DNA from 2 places in the Mesorhizobium sp. WSM1497 genome. Region 1 is predicted to be linked to the other one. Evidence: predicted binding sites of a transcription regulator. Region 1 holds the regulator's gene; the other holds the start of a gene.
The links. The regulator LexA, encoded in region 1, represses DNA repair genes until DNA is damaged. The targets are predictions, from matches to a motif close to TGTTCNNNNTGTGTTCNG.

Region 1 (7,723 bases):
CGGCAAAGCACATATGCAGGAAGTTGGCGGCAAAGTTCAGCTCGTTCTTCGGGTAAATGAAGGGCTGGCCGATGTGGTATTTGTAGGCCATCGCCGCGATCGTCGGCATCTTGGCGATCAGCCGCATGGAGGCAACCATGCGCTGGTAGGGGTCGGAAATGTCGGTGGAGTCGTGATAGAAGGCCGACAGCGCGCCGACCACGCCGCACATCACCGCCATCGGATGCGCGTCGCGGCGGAAGCCGGTGAAAAAGCGCGACATCTGCTCATGCACCATGGTGTGGCGCGTCACGCGGTAATCGAAATCGTCCTTCTGCGCCTTGGTCGGCAATTCACCGTAGAGCAGGAGATAGCAGACCTCGAGGAAGTCGCCATGTTCGGCCAACTGGTCGATCGGATAGCCGCGGTGCAACAGGATGCCGGCGTCGCCGTCGATGAAGGTGATTTCGGACTCGCAGCTTGCCGTCGAGGTGAAGCCGGGATCGTAGGTGAAAGCGCCGGTGGTTGAGTAGAGCGAGGCGATGTCGATCACATCAGGCCCGACCGAACCGCTTCGCACCTTGAATTCATGGGTCTTGCCGGCGAATTCAAGCGTTGCGGTGGCCTCTTGGGTCTTGCCCAAATCCAGTTTTTTCGCAGCTTCGGTCATTGCAAACTCCTTCTTGTTTCCTCATGCCGGCAAAGGCAAATTTCGCAGAGCGACACGTCGAAAATCACCGCAATGCGCGTATTCGCCACCGCATTTCAGGAGGTGCGTGCCAGATTGGGCCAAGGCCTAATGTTGCACTGCGAAACCCGCCTTTCAATGCCAATCTTCTTGGGCCAGTTTGCTCCTAATCGATTTGATCTGAGATGCGCGCCAGGCTTTCCTCGCGGCCGAGCACGGCGAGCACATCGAACACGCCCGGCGAGGTGCTTTTGCCGGTCAAAGCGGCGCGCAAAGGCTGGGCCACCGCGCCGAGCTTGTGGCTGCCGGCCGCCGCCACCTCGCGGATCGCCGCCTCCGCCGAGGCGGCTGTCCAGTCATCCGCAAGCCCGTTCAAAGCTTCGTGAGCACTGCGCAGGATCTTGCGGGCGTCATCGGTGAGCAGAAGGGCCGCCTTGTCGTCGATCGGCAGCGGTCGCGTGGCAAACAGGAAGGCCGCGCCGTCGACGAGCTCCACCAGCGTCTTGGCGCGCTCCTTCAGGCCCGGAAGCGCTGCCAGCAACTGCGCCTTGGTGCTGTCGTTCAGGCGTGCGGCGATCGCCGGGCCACCTTCGAGGTAGGGCAGGGTGGCGATGAAGATGTCGAACAGTTCGGCATCGCTCATGCGGCGCATATGCGCGCCGTTGATTGCCTCCAGCTTGGCGAAGTCGAAGCGCGCCGCGCCCTTGTTGACGTCGCCGATGTCGAACCAGGAAATCATGTCCTTGATCGACATGATCTCGTCGTCGCCATGGCTCCAGCCGAGACGCGCCAGGTAGTTGAGCAGCGCCTCCGGCAGGTAGCCCATGGCGCGATAAGCCTCGACGCCAAGCGCGCCGTGCCGCTTCGATAGCTTGGCGCCATCGGCGCCGTGGATCAGCGGGATATGCGACATGGACGGCACGTCCCAGCCCATGGCGTTGTAGATGACGGTCTGGCGGGCGGCGTTGGTCAGATGGTCGTCGCCGCGGATGATGTGGGTGACGGCCATGTCATGATCGTCGACGACGACGGCATGCATGTAAGTGGGATTGCCGTCGGAACGCAGGATGATGAAGTCATCGAGATCCTTGTTAGGAAAGCGCACGTCGCCCTGGACCCGGTCATGGACGACGGTCTCGCCTTCGGTCGGCGCCTTGATGCGGATGGCGCCCTTGGCGCCTGCGGGTGCTTCTGAGGGGGCGCGGTCGCGCCAGCGGCCATCGTAGCGGGGTGGCAGCCCCTTGGCTCTGGCGGCCTCGCGCATGGCCTCCAGTTCGGCTGGCGTGGCGTAGCAATAATAGGCCTTGCCGATGCGCACGAGCTCCTCGGCCACCTCGCGGTGGCGGGGCGCACGCTCGAACTGCGACACCGGCTCGCCGTCCCAGCTCAGGCCAAGCCAGGAAAGCCCGTCGAGGATGGCAGCCGTCGCGGCTTCATTGGAGCGTTCGCGATCGGTGTCCTCGATGCGCAGCAGCATCGTGCCACCGGTGTGCTTTGCATACAGCCAGTTGAACAGCGCCGTGCGCGCGCCGCCTATGTGCAAATAGCCGGTGGGCGAGGGGGCAAAACGGGTGACGACCTTGTCGGACATGGAACTCTCGGAAACCATCTGAAGCGGGGTGCGGTCGCGCGGACTTTCGCGCTTTGCGCGTTCATGTAGCATAGGGTGTCGAGGGCGCAAGGGGCAGACCCGATGGCTGGACGAGGCTGGGGCTCGGATCAGGGCGAGGACGCTGCCATTGGCGTCAGCGAACGGTCCCTGTTTGCGCCTCTGCCAGCCTCATTGCCGCCGCCGTCGCCCCTCGTGCCGGATTCCGGCAAGCTGCCCTTGCAAACGGGTGTCGCCGCCTCTGTTCCGGTTGCCGGAACCGGCAGGATCGTGCGCGTGCGCCGGCAGATCGGCCTGATATCACTGCCTCGCCTGCGCCACAGCGTGAACATGGCGGCGAGCCTGGAACTCGACCGGGGCGTGGCCTTCCTGCTGGTGCCGGTCTGCCTTGCGATCGGAGCGATCGGCTATTTTTCGCTGACGGCTGAACCCGACTTTGCGAGACCTGTCGCGGTTGTCATCCTGACGGGGATCTGTGCGCTGGTCTCGCGCTCATGGCCAAAGACCCATCTGTGTTTCATGGCGGCACTTTTGTGCGCCCTAGGACTGCTTGCTGCCAAGGTCGAGACGTGGCGTGCGGGCACACAAATGTTGGGCTCGGAAATCTCGACGCAGGTGACCGGCCGCGTCGTCTCGCTCGACCGGATGGAAACTGGCCGTATCCGGCTGACCATCGACGTAACATCGACCGCAAGACCGAAACTGCGCTATGCGCCGGAACGGGTGCGGCTTTCGGCACGCAAGATCCCGGCTGACGTGACCGCAGGCTCTCTCATCACTGGATATGCCAAGCTTTTGCCGCCGACCGGGCCGGTGCGACCGGACAGCTATGATTTCTCCTTCGACAGCTATTTTGCCGGCATTGGTGGCAGCGGATTCTTTCTCGGCAATCCAAAGCTTGTCGTCAGCGATGATGGCGACATGCCGCTGTCGGCCCGAATTTCCTCCAGCGTGGAAAATGCCCGTGAAGGCATCGCCGACCATATCAGGGCGAGCGTCGGCGGCGCCGAAGGCGAGATCGCCGCGGCGCTGATCGTCGGCGTGCGCGCCGGCATTCCCGACGACATCAATGAGGCGATGCGACGTACCGGCATCTACCACATCATCTCCATTTCGGGGCTGCATATGGCTCTGGTCGCCGGCACCATCATGGGGTTGCTGCGCGGCGCCTTCGCCTTGTTTCCCGATCTTTCCGCGCGTCGCCCGGTCAAGAAGTATGCCGCTGCCGCCGCACTGTTCTCGATCGCAGCCTACCTCGTCATCTCAGGTATCGTCGTCGCCGCCGAGCGCAGCTTCCTCATGCTGGCAGTGATGCTGATTGCAGTTCTGTTCGATCGAGCAGCACTCACCATGCGCAATCTGGCGATCTCGGCGATCGCCGTCATCGTGGTGTCGCCGCATGAGGTGGTCGGCCCGAGTTTTCAGATGTCGTTCGCCGCGACCGCGGCTCTGGTCGGCGCTTATGCCGGCTGGGCGGATCACCGCGCGGGAAAAGCAAGACCGCCGCCGCCGAAGCGATCCTTGCCCGGGTTCCTGACACGAAAATTCCTGCTGGCGGCAATTGGTCTGGCCATGACCTCGATCATCGCCGGCAGCGCCACGACGCTGTTTGCCATCTGGCATTTTCAGCGTGTGTCGCCGCTCAGCCTGTTCGCCAATCTCGCGGTTATGCCGATCGTCACCGTCGTCATGTTCCTGGCCGTCGCCAGCGCGCTGCTGATGCCTTTCGGATTGGATTGGCCAGCTCTCTACCTGATGGGCAAGGGCCTGACGATGATGATCGCCATATCGGGCTGGATCTCCGAGCGTTCGCCTGTCGATGGGGTCGGGCTGATTTCGCAACAGTCGGTCCTGCTGGTGGCCATTGCCCTGGTCATCGCGACGATGGCGACGACATGGCTGCGGCTCGCGGCTCTGCCATTCGCGTTGGCAGGCTTGCTGACCGTCTCGGATACGCGCACGCCCGATGTGCTGATCTCGGAAGACGCCCGGCTGGTGGCGTTGCCGATCGGTGGCGGTGAGCTTGCCGTTAGCCGGCAACGGCCGAACGAATTCACCGTCGACAACTGGAAACGCGCGCTGACATCGGAAACCATCGTCGTTCCGGAAGTGTTCGACAACAGGGATGGGCAATTCGACGTCGCGGATGCCGTTGAGCTACCGCCGGGATCGCCGTTCTATTGCTCCTCAGGCGTTTGCGTGGCCAGGCACATGTCCGGTGCGATCATTGCCTATGTCGAGGACCGCAAGGACACCTGGAAAGCCTGCGGCTTCGCCGAGCTGATCGTCGTCAACGACGCCACCGCCTATGACGCCTGTCATAACCAACTGGTTCTCGTCATCACCAAGCGGCAACTGGCTCGCAAAGGCAGTGCCGCGGTCTTCTTCGATCGCCAATCGGCGACCACGCCGGCGACGATCAGCTTCGCGGTGGACAGCCCATATCGGCCCTGGCACACGCAACGCAAATACTCTCGCGAGGCGAGGGGGCTGGCACCCTTCAAGAAACCCGAGAAGCCAGTGGTCAACCCACAGCCGTCTCAGTAGCGACGGATCAGGCCGACGAGCTTGCCTTGCACCTTGACCCTGTCCGGCCCGAAAATCCGTGTCTCATAGGCTGGATTGGCGGCTTCGAGGGCAATCGAGGCGCCCTTGCGGCGGAACCGCTTCAGCGTCGCTTCCTCTTCATCGACCAGCGCCACGATGATCTCGCCGGGGCTGGCCGTGTCGGCGTTACGGATGATAACGGTGTCGCCGTCGAAGATGCCGGCCTCGATCATCGAATCGCCCTTGACCTCCAGTGCATAGTGCGCGCCGCCCATGATCATGTCCGGCGGCACCGAAATCGAATGCGTCTGATGTTGGATGGCATCGATCGGCACGCCGGCGGCGATGCGACCCATGACCGGGATCGAAACGGCAGAGACCGCATCGTCGTCATTGCCGGGCGAAGGCATCCGCGAAGGCGCCGGCTTGATCTGCCGGCCAAGAGCACCACCCTGACCAAGACTGCCCTGGATGACGCTTGGCGAAAACTTCTTTGCCGCATTGAGGCCTGGCGCGATGGAGTCCGGCAGCCGCAGCACTTCCAGCGCGCGGGCCCGATTGGGCAGCCGGCGGATAAAGCCGCGCTCCTCAAGGGCCGTGATCAGCCGATGAATCCCGGATTTGGAGGCAAGGTCGAGCGCCTCCTTCATCTCGTCGAAGGATGGCGGAATGCCGCTCTCCTTCAGGCGTTCATGGATGAACATCAGCAGTTCATGTTGCTTGCGTGTCAGCATGGCGGCCCCCAGGTTCCCTGAAACCAGAATCGAAAAACAAACCCAGAACAAACACTATCTGTTCCAGTTGTGTTCTGCAACCGTTTAAAGTTTAATGAATTTGTTAAGGCTGCTGAAATTATTTGGCGCTTGCCAGCGGGTTACGATCGACGGGCGCCACCTTCGGCAATGCGCCTGCTCACATTGAAATTGTTATGGTTAATGACCTGTGGCTTATCCCCTACCAAAGCTTGGCATTATCTGTCGATCGACCTCGACAAGGGGCGATTGCAACCTTCGGGACGTTCGTTGGCCGTGAACGAAACGGAGCCAAAACGCCAACGTCAGTTGGGCATTTTGGCTGGAAATTCAGCTCTCCGTCATTTGCCAGGCAGTGAGGGCAGCGACGGCGGATCGCCGGGATCGGTGCGTCAGGTAACGGCTTCCTTGACGGCGAAACGCTGGTCCTTCCATGCACCCGTGCGCAGAATGTCTTCCAGAACCTCAACCGCCAGCCACACATCCTTGTAGCTGACATAGAGCGGCGTGAAGCCGAAACGGATGGTCGACGGTGCGCGGAAGTCACCGATCACCCCGCGCTCGATCAGCGCCCGCATGATTTGATAGCCATGGTCGTGAAGGAACGACACCTGGCTGCCGCGCCTGGTCGCGTCGCGGGTAGTCTCCAGCGTGAGACCGTAGGCGCCGCACTTGGCTTCGACGAGCTGGATGAACAGTTCTGTCTGCGCGACGCTCTTCTTTCGCAATGCCGCCATGTCGACGTCGCTCCAGATGGCAAGCGCGCCTTTGAGCGCCCGCATCGACAGGACCGGTTGCGTACCGCACAGAAAACGGTGGATGCCGGTGCCGGCAACATAACCCCGTTCGAAGGCAAAGGGCCGCGCATGGCCCCACCAGCCGCTGAGCGGCTGGCTGATATCGCCGTGGTGGCGCTGCGCGGCATAGATGAAGGCCGGCGCGCCCGGACCGCCGTTGAGGTACTTGTACGTGCAGCCGACAGCGAAATCGGCATTTGCCTGATCGAGCTCGACGGGCAGGGCGCCGGCGGTGTGGCAGAGATCCCAGACGATCAACGCTCCGGCCGTATGAGCCCTGCGCGTCAGCGCCGCCATGTCGCGCAGTTCACCCGATTTGTAATTGACGTGGTTGACCAGCACCACCGCCACGTTTTCGTCGATCAGCTCTTCGATGGTCGGCGCGTCGACGCCCGCGAGGCGCAGCAGGACGCCATCCCGGGTCGAGGCCACGCCTTCGGCGATGTACAGGTCGGTGGGAAAACTGTCACCTTCGGCGACGATGGCTGACCGGCCGGGCCGCATCTCCATCGCTGCGTGCAGCACCTTGTAGATGTTGGTCGATGTCGTGTCGCAGACAACGGTCTGGCCGGCCGCGGCTCCTATCAGGCGTCCGAGTTGGTCGCCGAGTTCGATCGGCATCTCGAACCATCCGGCCGTGTTCCAGGCTCGGATAAGATCTCGGGCCCATTCCTGCGTCGCCGCCTGCTGCAGCTCGCCGAAAACGGCATGAGATGCTGCCCCCAGTGAATTGCCGTCGAGATAGATCACCCCCTCCGGCAGAATGAAACGGTCGCGCATGGCCCGCAGCGGATCCGTGGCATCCATCGCTTCGACTGCGGCGAGATCAGGAATTCCACTCATGGTCAGTCCCCGGTTGTTCGCGAAGGGTTTCCGCCACAGAGCGTCCCTTCGGTGAGCCTGTTCTCATTTCGATGATGTCAGAGCCGAGTGCGGACCGTCCACAGCTCCGGAAACAGCACGACCTCGAGCATTTTCTTCAGATACGAAGCACCCGACGTGCCGCCGGTGCCGCGCTTCAGACCGATGATGCGCTCCACCGTGGTCACGTGGTTGAAGCGCCAGCGGCGGAAATAATCCTCGAAGTCGACCAGCTTCTCGGCCAGTTCGTAGAACATCCAGTAGCGCTGCGGATCGCGGTAGATAGTCTGCCAGGCGACCAGGACCTCTTCATTCTCGGTTCGCGTCTCACGCCAGTCCGTGCGCCTGGCATCGGCACCGATGTCGAATCCGTTGCGCGCCAAAAGCAGCAGCGCTTCGTCGTAGAGCGATGGCTCGGCCAGGATGGCTTCCAGCTTTCCGCTGAGGTCAGGCCGATGCTTGTGAGGGCCGAGCATGGCCAGGTTGCGGT
Region 2 (7,723 bases), 1.1 Mb from region 1:
GGTTCGTCTGTTCGCCAACATGCTCGCCGGCCACATCACGCTGAAGGTGTTCTCCGGCTTCGTCGTCAGCCTGAGCGCGCTCGGCGCGGTTGGCGTCGCCGGCTCGATCCTGCCTCTGGCGATGGCGGTGGCGCTGACGGCACTGGAACTGCTGGTCGCCTTCCTGCAGGCTTACGTCTTTGCCGTGTTGACCTGCATGTATCTCAACGACGCCCTGCATCCAGGGCACTAGATCCAAAAGTTTCCGGCCCAAAGATTTCCAACATTGGCGCCGGATGGAATCGCAACGGAATTTTAGATCCAAAGGAGTTGAACAAATGGACGCAGAAGCAGCAAAGTACATCGGCGCCGGCATCGCTTGCCTGGGCATGGGTGGCGCGGGCATTGGCCTCGGCAACATCTTCGGCAGCTACCTGGCGGGCGCACTGCGCAACCCGTCGGCCGCCGATGGCCAGTTCGGCCGTCTGATCTTCGGCTTTGCCGTGACCGAAGCTCTGGGCATCTTCTCGCTTCTCATCGCGCTTCTGGCCCTGTTCGGCTGAGCACTCGGGAAGATTGGACAGGCCGGCCGCGCAAGCGGCGGGCCTGAATTTCGGGGATAGTCCATGTTCGTGACATCTGCCTTTGCGCAAGAGTCCGCGCCATCAGCCGATACCAGCCACGCTGCGACGGAAGGCGACACGCATTCCGGCACCAGCGTGCCTGCTGAAGCGCATGGCACGTTTCCGCCATTCGATCCGGCGACGTTCCCGTCGCAGCTTCTGTGGCTGGCGATCACCTTCGGGCTGTTCTATCTCTTCCTGAAGCGGGTGGTGATGCCGCGCGTCGGCGGCATCATCGATGTCCGCAACGATCGCATCACGCAGGACCTCGACCAGGCGGCCAGGTTGAAGGGCGAGGCCGACGCCGCCGTTGCTGCCTACGAGCAGGAACTGGCGGAAGCCAAGACCAAGGCCAACGCGATCGGCCAGCAGGCCAACGACGCTGCCAAGGCCGAGGCCGACACCGCTCGCAAGAAGGTCGAGGCTGCGCTCGACGCGAAGCTTGGCGAAGCCGAAGCCCGCATTTCTTCCATCAAGGCCAATGCCATGAAGGAAGTCGGCAGCATCGCCGAGGACACCGCTTCGGCGATCGTCGAGGCTCTGGTTGGCGGCAAGGCCAGCAAGGCCGAGATCGCGGCTGCGGTCAAATCCGTGGCCCGGTGAGGAGCGCATCATGGATTACACATCTCTCGCGACGCTCTGGGCCACGATAGCCCTGATCATCTTCCTCGGCGTTGCCGTCTACATCAAGGTGCCTGGCATGATCGCCAAGGCGCTCGACGCCCGTGCCGCCAGGATCAGCAATGAACTGGACGAAGCGCGCCGGCTGCGCGAGGAGGCCCAGCAGCTGCTCGGCCAGTACCAGCGCAAGCGCAAGGAAGCCGAGCAGGAGGCCGCCGACATCGTCGCTGCCGCCAAGCGCGAAGCCGACATGCTTGCCGCCGACGCGCATAAGAAGACCGAGGACTATGTCGTCAGGCGCACCGCGCTTGCCGAACAGAAGATCGGTCAGGCCGAGCGTGATGCCATCAGCGAAGTGCGCGCCAGCGCCGTCGACATCGCCGTCGAGGCAGCACGCGCGCTGCTTGCCGGCAAGATCGACGCCAAGGCCGGTGCAGATCTGTTCAAGGCTTCGCTCGCGGACGTGAAGTCGAAGCTGAATTAGGCGGTTCGTCTAGCCAGTCATCGAAAGCCGCCCGGGCAACCCGGCGGCTTTTTTGTTGCGGCGCTGAAGCTGCCAATCTCCCCCCTCGTGGGGGAGATGCCCGGCAGGGCAGAGGGGGGCGTGAAGGAACGCTAACCTTTGTTGTCCTAAGGTCTATCGGGACAAGCCTGAGGGCATAACTGCAATCGATTGAGAAGCCGGCGGGACAGCGCCCCCCTCTGTCCTACCGGACATCTCCCCCACAAGGGGGAGAGTGGCTTGTCGTCGTCGCTCAATCCAGCCCGGCGAAGCTCTCTTCTTCCACCACGTCCACCTCGGCCCCACCCAGCCGGAATGGCGCAAACGACACGCGGTGCAGCCGCGCCACCGGGCCATGCGCTTCGATCGCGGTGCGATGGCGAACCGTGGCGTAGCCCATATGGACTTCGAACCCGTAGCGGTCGTGATGGTTGCCGCAGCCGCACATCATGCGGTCGCGCATGACCTTGGCAACGATCGAGGCGGCGGCGATCGACTGCGAACGCTGGTCGCCCTTGATCAGCGCGCGCCCTTCACAAGGCAGTCCCGGCGGCACGTCGCGTCCATCGGCAAGCGCAAGCTTCGGCCGGATCGACAGCCCTACCAGCGCGCGCCGCATGGCTTCCAGGCTTGCCTTGAGGATGTTGCTGCCGTCGATGCCCTCGGCGCTGATGGAGGCCATCGAGACCGCCTGTGCGGAGCCGAGAATGCGCAGGAACAGGGCCTCACGCTGTAAATGGCTGAGGCGTTTGGAATCGTTGAGGCCGTCGGGAATGTTGGCGGGATCGAGCACCACCGCTGCGGCGACCACCGGCCCGGCCAGGGGGCCGCGGCCTGCCTCGTCCATCCCGGCGACCGGCCACAGGCCCTCCGCCATCGCCTTCGTCTCGAAGGAGAAGTCGGGCTTCTCGATGATCTCAAAGAGAGGCGGAGAATCAGAACGCGCGCGAGCCATGTTGCGGCGAGGTTCGCATCGGCTCCGATTCTCCGCAAGTCCCTCCGGGTCGGGTGGGGCGCCGGACCGGGAGGGCACCGTCTGCAGGCCGGGGCAGGCCGGACGGGATTCTTGGTGCGCGACGGATCAAACCATCGCGACGAATTGTCTCTTCAAAGCAGCGTCAGTTGCACCTGGTCTTTCCCGGCGGCAACGAACTGATCGGTCCGCAGCGTGCGCCGTTCGGCATTGAGACCAAGCCGCTTGGCTGTGATCTCGAAGCGCCGGCCGATCTGCCAGGCATAGGGACCGGCGCCCTTCATGCGCTTGCCCCATTCCGAATCGTAGTCCTTGCCGTCACGCATGGAGCGGACAAGCGACATCACATGGCGGTAACGGTCGGGATAATGGCGCAGCAGCCAGTCCTTGAAGATCGGGCTGACCTCCAGCGGCAGCCGCAGGATCACATAACCCGCCTCGCGCGCGCCGGCCGCACGTGCCGAATCGAGGATGCGTTCCATCTCCGGATCGGTCAGGCCCGGAATGATCGGCGCCACCATGACCGACGCCGGAATGCCGGCATCCGAAAGCTGCCGGATCGCTTCCAGCCGCTTGGTCGGTGTCGACGCGCGCGGCTCCATGGTGCGCGCCAGCATGCGGTCGAGCGTCGTCACCGACAGCGCCACCTTGGCGAGCCCGCGTTCGGCCATGCGCGACAGGATATCGATATCGCGCGTCACCAGGGCGGACTTTGTCACGATGCCGACCGGATGGCCGCGCGCTTCCAGCACTTCGAGGATTTCGCGCATGATCCGGTACTGCTTCTCGATCGGCTGGTAGGGGTCGGTGTTGGTGCCGATGGCGATGGTGCGCGGCTGATAGCTGTCCTTCGAAAGCTCCTTGTCGAGCAAGCGCGCCGCATCAGGTTTGGCGAACAGCTTCGATTCGAAATCCAGACCCGGCGACAGGCCCATGAACGCGTGCGTCGGGCGGGCAAAGCAATAGACGCAGCCATGCTCGCAGCCGCGATAAGGGTTGATGGAACGGTCGAAGGAAATGTCGGGCGATTCGTTGCGGGTGATGATGGTGCGCGGCTTCTCGATCTGCACTTCGGTCTTGAAGGGGGGCAGTTCTTCCAGCGAATTCCAGCCATCGTCGAACACGTGCCGGCTGACTGGCTCGAATCGGCCGGACGGGTTGATGCCGGCCGACCTGCCGCGGTTGCGGTCCGGGCGGACACGCATGCCGCTCTGCTCGACCATCGCATTGGCCATCTCGGCTCTTCCTGCTCCGAAAGCTGCAATGTCGGCGCGCACGATCTGTTCCATTTTCGCCCGCTCCCAGGGACTGTCCGTGTTGTGTCGAATCGCTCTGTTCATGAAATTATTCCTATTTCATCGATGAGAACAAAGCAAGAACTTTCTATGGTGCGATGCAAAACTGGCGCTGTGCGGCGCTTTCCGCTATTCGGCTAAGGATGCTTAGTGTTCTCATCGAAACCCGCAATGACGAGGAGGGCCTCGCCCGCACGCTCGCCTCGCTGATTGGCGGCGCGGTCGAAGGCGTGGTGCGTGAAGTCATCGTCTGCGACACAGGCTCCACCGACCAGACGCATCGTGTGGCCGAGCATGCCGGCTGTCAGTACGTGACCGGCGGTGTCGCTGCCGGCATCCGCCAGGCCAAGGGGGACTGGTTGCTGCTCCTGGAACCGGGCGCGCGGTTGGTGGAGGGCTGGATCGATGAGGTTGTCGCGCATACGGCCAGGCAGACCATGGCCGCACGGTTTTCGCGCACGCGGGCCAGCCGCACGCCATTCCTGGCACGGGTCTTTTCGGGAAACCGCGCCCTGGCCGACGGATTGCTGATCAGCAAGCGTCAGGCGGCGGCCGCGGCCAAGAGTGCCGGCAGTGCTGAGGCCATCGCCCGCGGCCTCGCAACGAAGCGGCTCGACGCCGAGATCTGGATGGCGCCCGCCAAGCAGGAACGCCGCTCCTCGACATGATTTTTTGCAGCTGCTCAGGCCATTGTGCATTGCACAAAATCTGACGCGGGGTTAGCTTCCGTTCAAGCGGGAATTGGGTTTGGGACATGCCGAGTGGCGAGCACCGATGCGGCATCGGTGGTGCTCTCATAGCCGAGGACCCAATGAAGCTTTCAACCCCCGACACATCCGGCGCGGCCAGTCTCGAGGCTATTGCGCGCGACGGCAGTCTGTTGCGACGCATCGCGGTGCGCATTCCGACCTATCTCAAGGACCTGCGCGAAAACCCCGCCTGGCTGCCGATGTTCGTGCTGGCGCGCACAATGCCTGGACGCCGCATGCATTGGCTGGGCGCAAAACGCGCCCGCCCGGTCGCCAATGCCGGGGATACGATGTTTGCCGGTGTCGAACGGGGAGCGGTCGTCGATGCGTTGCGCTTCGACGGGCTGTTCTCAGGCTTGGTCCTGCCGCCTGATATCCATGAAGAGATCGCCGACTTCGCCGGGCGCACGCCTTGCTTCGGCAATTTCGACCGCCGTCTCGAATTCATGCCGGGGGAACATGCCGAGGCCGAGAAACGCCTTGGCCGCTCGCTGCTCAGCGGGCATTTTTTCGAGCGCATCCTCGACTGCCCGGCGGCGCTTGCCATCCAGCGCGATCCGCTGCTTCTGGATATTGCCGCGCACTATCTCGGCGGCCAGGCAAAACTGATCACGACGCGCGTCTGGTGGAGTTTTCCAACCGGTGCCGCTTCGGACGCCGACAAGAACCTCGCCTCGCTCGGCAAGTATCATTTCGACCTCGATGATTGGCGCATGCTGAAATTCTTCTTCTACCTCAAGCCGGTCGACGCCGACACCGGTCCGCATGTCTATGTCAGGGGCAGCCACAAGCGCCGCAGCCTCAAGCACCAGCTCACGCTTCTGGTTGGCCACCCCGCGCAACAGGTCCTGGATGTCTATGGCGAGCAGAGCCCGGTGACGCTGACCGGCGAGGCCGGTCTCGGTTTCGTCGAGGACCCTTTTGGCTTCCATATGGGCACCGTGCCGGCACGCACGCCGCGACTGATGATGGAAGTCGGCTTCGGCGTCTCGCCGCCGTCGCGCCGGCGGTTTCATGGCGAGCCGGTCATCCGCTGAGAGCGACGCTTGCCTCGGCTTTACGGAGCTGATTTGCCGCGCCGCAAATGCTCGTCCAGGCGCGGCATGATCTCGACGAAGTTGCACGGCATATGCCGGTAGTCGAGCTGTGCCTTCAGGATGCCGTCCCACGCGTCCTTGCAGGCTCCCGGCGAACCCGGCAGCACGAAGACGAAGGTGGCGTTGACGACGCCGCCGGTCGCCCGGCTCTGGATCGTCGAGGTGCCGATCTTGTCGTAGGAGATCCGGTGGAACACTTCCGAAAAGCCATCCATGCGCTTTTCGAAGATCGGCTCCAGCGCGTCCGGCGTCACGTCACGGCCGGTGAAACCGGTGCCGCCGGTGGTGATGACGACATCGATATTCTTGTCCCGCGACCACGCCAGAACCGTGTCGCGGATTTTTTCCCGATCGTCGGTGACGATATCGCGGGCCGCCAGCATATGGCCGGCCTCGGTGATGCGGTCGGCCAGGGTCTGGCCGGATTTGTCGTCGGCGAGGCTGCGCGTATCTGAAACGGTCAGCACCGCGATGCGCACTGGAATGAAGGAGCGGCTCTCGTCAATTCTGGCCATCCGATCCCTCCGATGCGACGCTGCGCGTCGCCGCGACGAACCAGTCGGGCTGGCGGCCGCGGATTTCGGCGGCGGCGCGCTTGGCGACATTGCCGGTCTCGAACAGGCCGAAGCAGGTGGCGCCGGACCCGGACATCCGTGAAAAACCCGATCCGGCCTTGTTCAGCCAGGAAAGCGCCCTGCCGATCGCGGGCTGCATCGCCAGCGCGGCGGGCTCGAGATCGTTGCGGGTGATCTCCAGCCAGTTGCGCAGGCTGTGGAAATCGATGCTGCGCGGCAGCGGCGGCAAGGCTTCGTTGTCACGACGCGAAAGCGCTGCGAAGACCTCGGCCGTCGAGACCGGCATGCCTGGATTGACCAGCACCAGCCCAAGCGCCGAAAAATCCGGCACCATCGACAGGTCATCCCCGATGCCGCGCGCGACCAGAGGTCTGGCCGCCAGGCACATCGGCACATCGGCGCCGAGCGAAATGCCGATCCGCGCCAGCTCTGCGCCGTCTATATCCAGGCCCCATGTCTCCACCAGCCCGCGCAGCACGGTCGCCGCGTCGCTCGAACCGCCGCCGACGCCGGAGGCGACCGGCAGGTTCTTTTCCAGCCGGATAGCGACCGGCGGTGTTCTCTCGTGCCCGACCGCCTGTCGCAGGGCATCGCGCGCCCTAGGCACCAGATTGCTGGCGTCGAGAGGAACCGCCGGGGCGTAGCGGCCGGACACGGTAAATTCATCGCTGTCGGCAGGCGCGATTTCGACCCTGTCGCCAAACCGCGTGAACACCGCCAGGCTCTCGATCAGATGATAGCCGTCAGGTCGCCTGCCGGTGACATGCAGCGCAAGATTGATCTTGGCGTGCGCGTGCCAGCTACGCGACCCGATGTCGGTGTCCACAATGGTCTGCGAAATGGTGCTCAGTCCTTGGCCAGCCGGTACTCGCCGGTCTTCGGATCCTTGACCAAAGTGCCCATCGCGCCGTTGGCCGTCTGCTTTTCGGTACGCCGCACCTTGGCGGTCACGCGCTCGGCTTCCCTAATGAAGGTGCGGTAGCCGAAATAGGCGGCGACGCCAACGACGGCGAAGAAAATGATCTGCGGCATGCCAAAACTCCTCCCACGCTGGGCCGGCGAAGGCGGCCGGTCGGGTCGGTTAAGCTCTCATGCTAGACGCTTTTGCCGGGTTTTCAAAGCCCGAAGCGAGACCACAATGCGCGCTCTTCCGCCGCATCGATCAGGCCGCTGGCGGCGGCGGCTGCGATATCAGGCGCTGAAAAGCCCCCGCTTGAGCCGAACAGGCCGAAACGGCTGAGGAAACCGCGCGGCGCCGTGATCAGCCTGAGCTGGGTTTTTGCCCCGAAACGGGTCTTGAGCACCGTGC

Region 2: the regulator LexA is predicted to act here: its motif matches at 4,062-4,079, upstream of A9K65_RS27905 (PA0069 family radical SAM protein).

The regions. Positions count from the first base shown of each region.
Region 1 is NZ_CP021070.1:4,522,683-4,530,405, reverse strand. It holds gene gltA (citrate synthase) at 1-649, opposite strand, end outside; gene gltX (glutamate--tRNA ligase) at 834-2,258, opposite strand; gene A9K65_RS22125 (ComEC/Rec2 family competence protein) at 2,361-4,823, shown strand; gene lexA (transcriptional repressor LexA) at 4,817-5,557, opposite strand; gene kynU (kynureninase) at 5,968-7,215, opposite strand; gene kynA (tryptophan 2,3-dioxygenase) at 7,293-7,723, opposite strand, start outside.
Region 2 is NZ_CP021070.1:5,665,141-5,672,863, reverse strand. It holds gene A9K65_RS27930 (F0F1 ATP synthase subunit A) at 1-232, shown strand, start outside; gene A9K65_RS27925 (F0F1 ATP synthase subunit C) at 318-542, shown strand; gene A9K65_RS27920 (F0F1 ATP synthase subunit B) at 606-1,205, shown strand; gene A9K65_RS27915 (F0F1 ATP synthase subunit B) at 1,216-1,707, shown strand; gene A9K65_RS27910 (ribonuclease HII) at 1,979-2,680, opposite strand; gene A9K65_RS27905 (PA0069 family radical SAM protein) at 2,833-3,987, opposite strand; gene A9K65_RS27900 (glycosyltransferase) at 4,137-4,661, shown strand; gene A9K65_RS27895 (hypothetical protein) at 4,805-5,779, shown strand; gene moaB (molybdenum cofactor biosynthesis protein B) at 5,800-6,354, opposite strand; gene A9K65_RS27885 (4-(cytidine 5'-diphospho)-2-C-methyl-D-erythritol kinase) at 6,341-7,240, opposite strand; gene A9K65_RS27880 (membrane protein) at 7,261-7,446, opposite strand; gene A9K65_RS27875 (S49 family peptidase) at 7,530-7,723, opposite strand, start outside.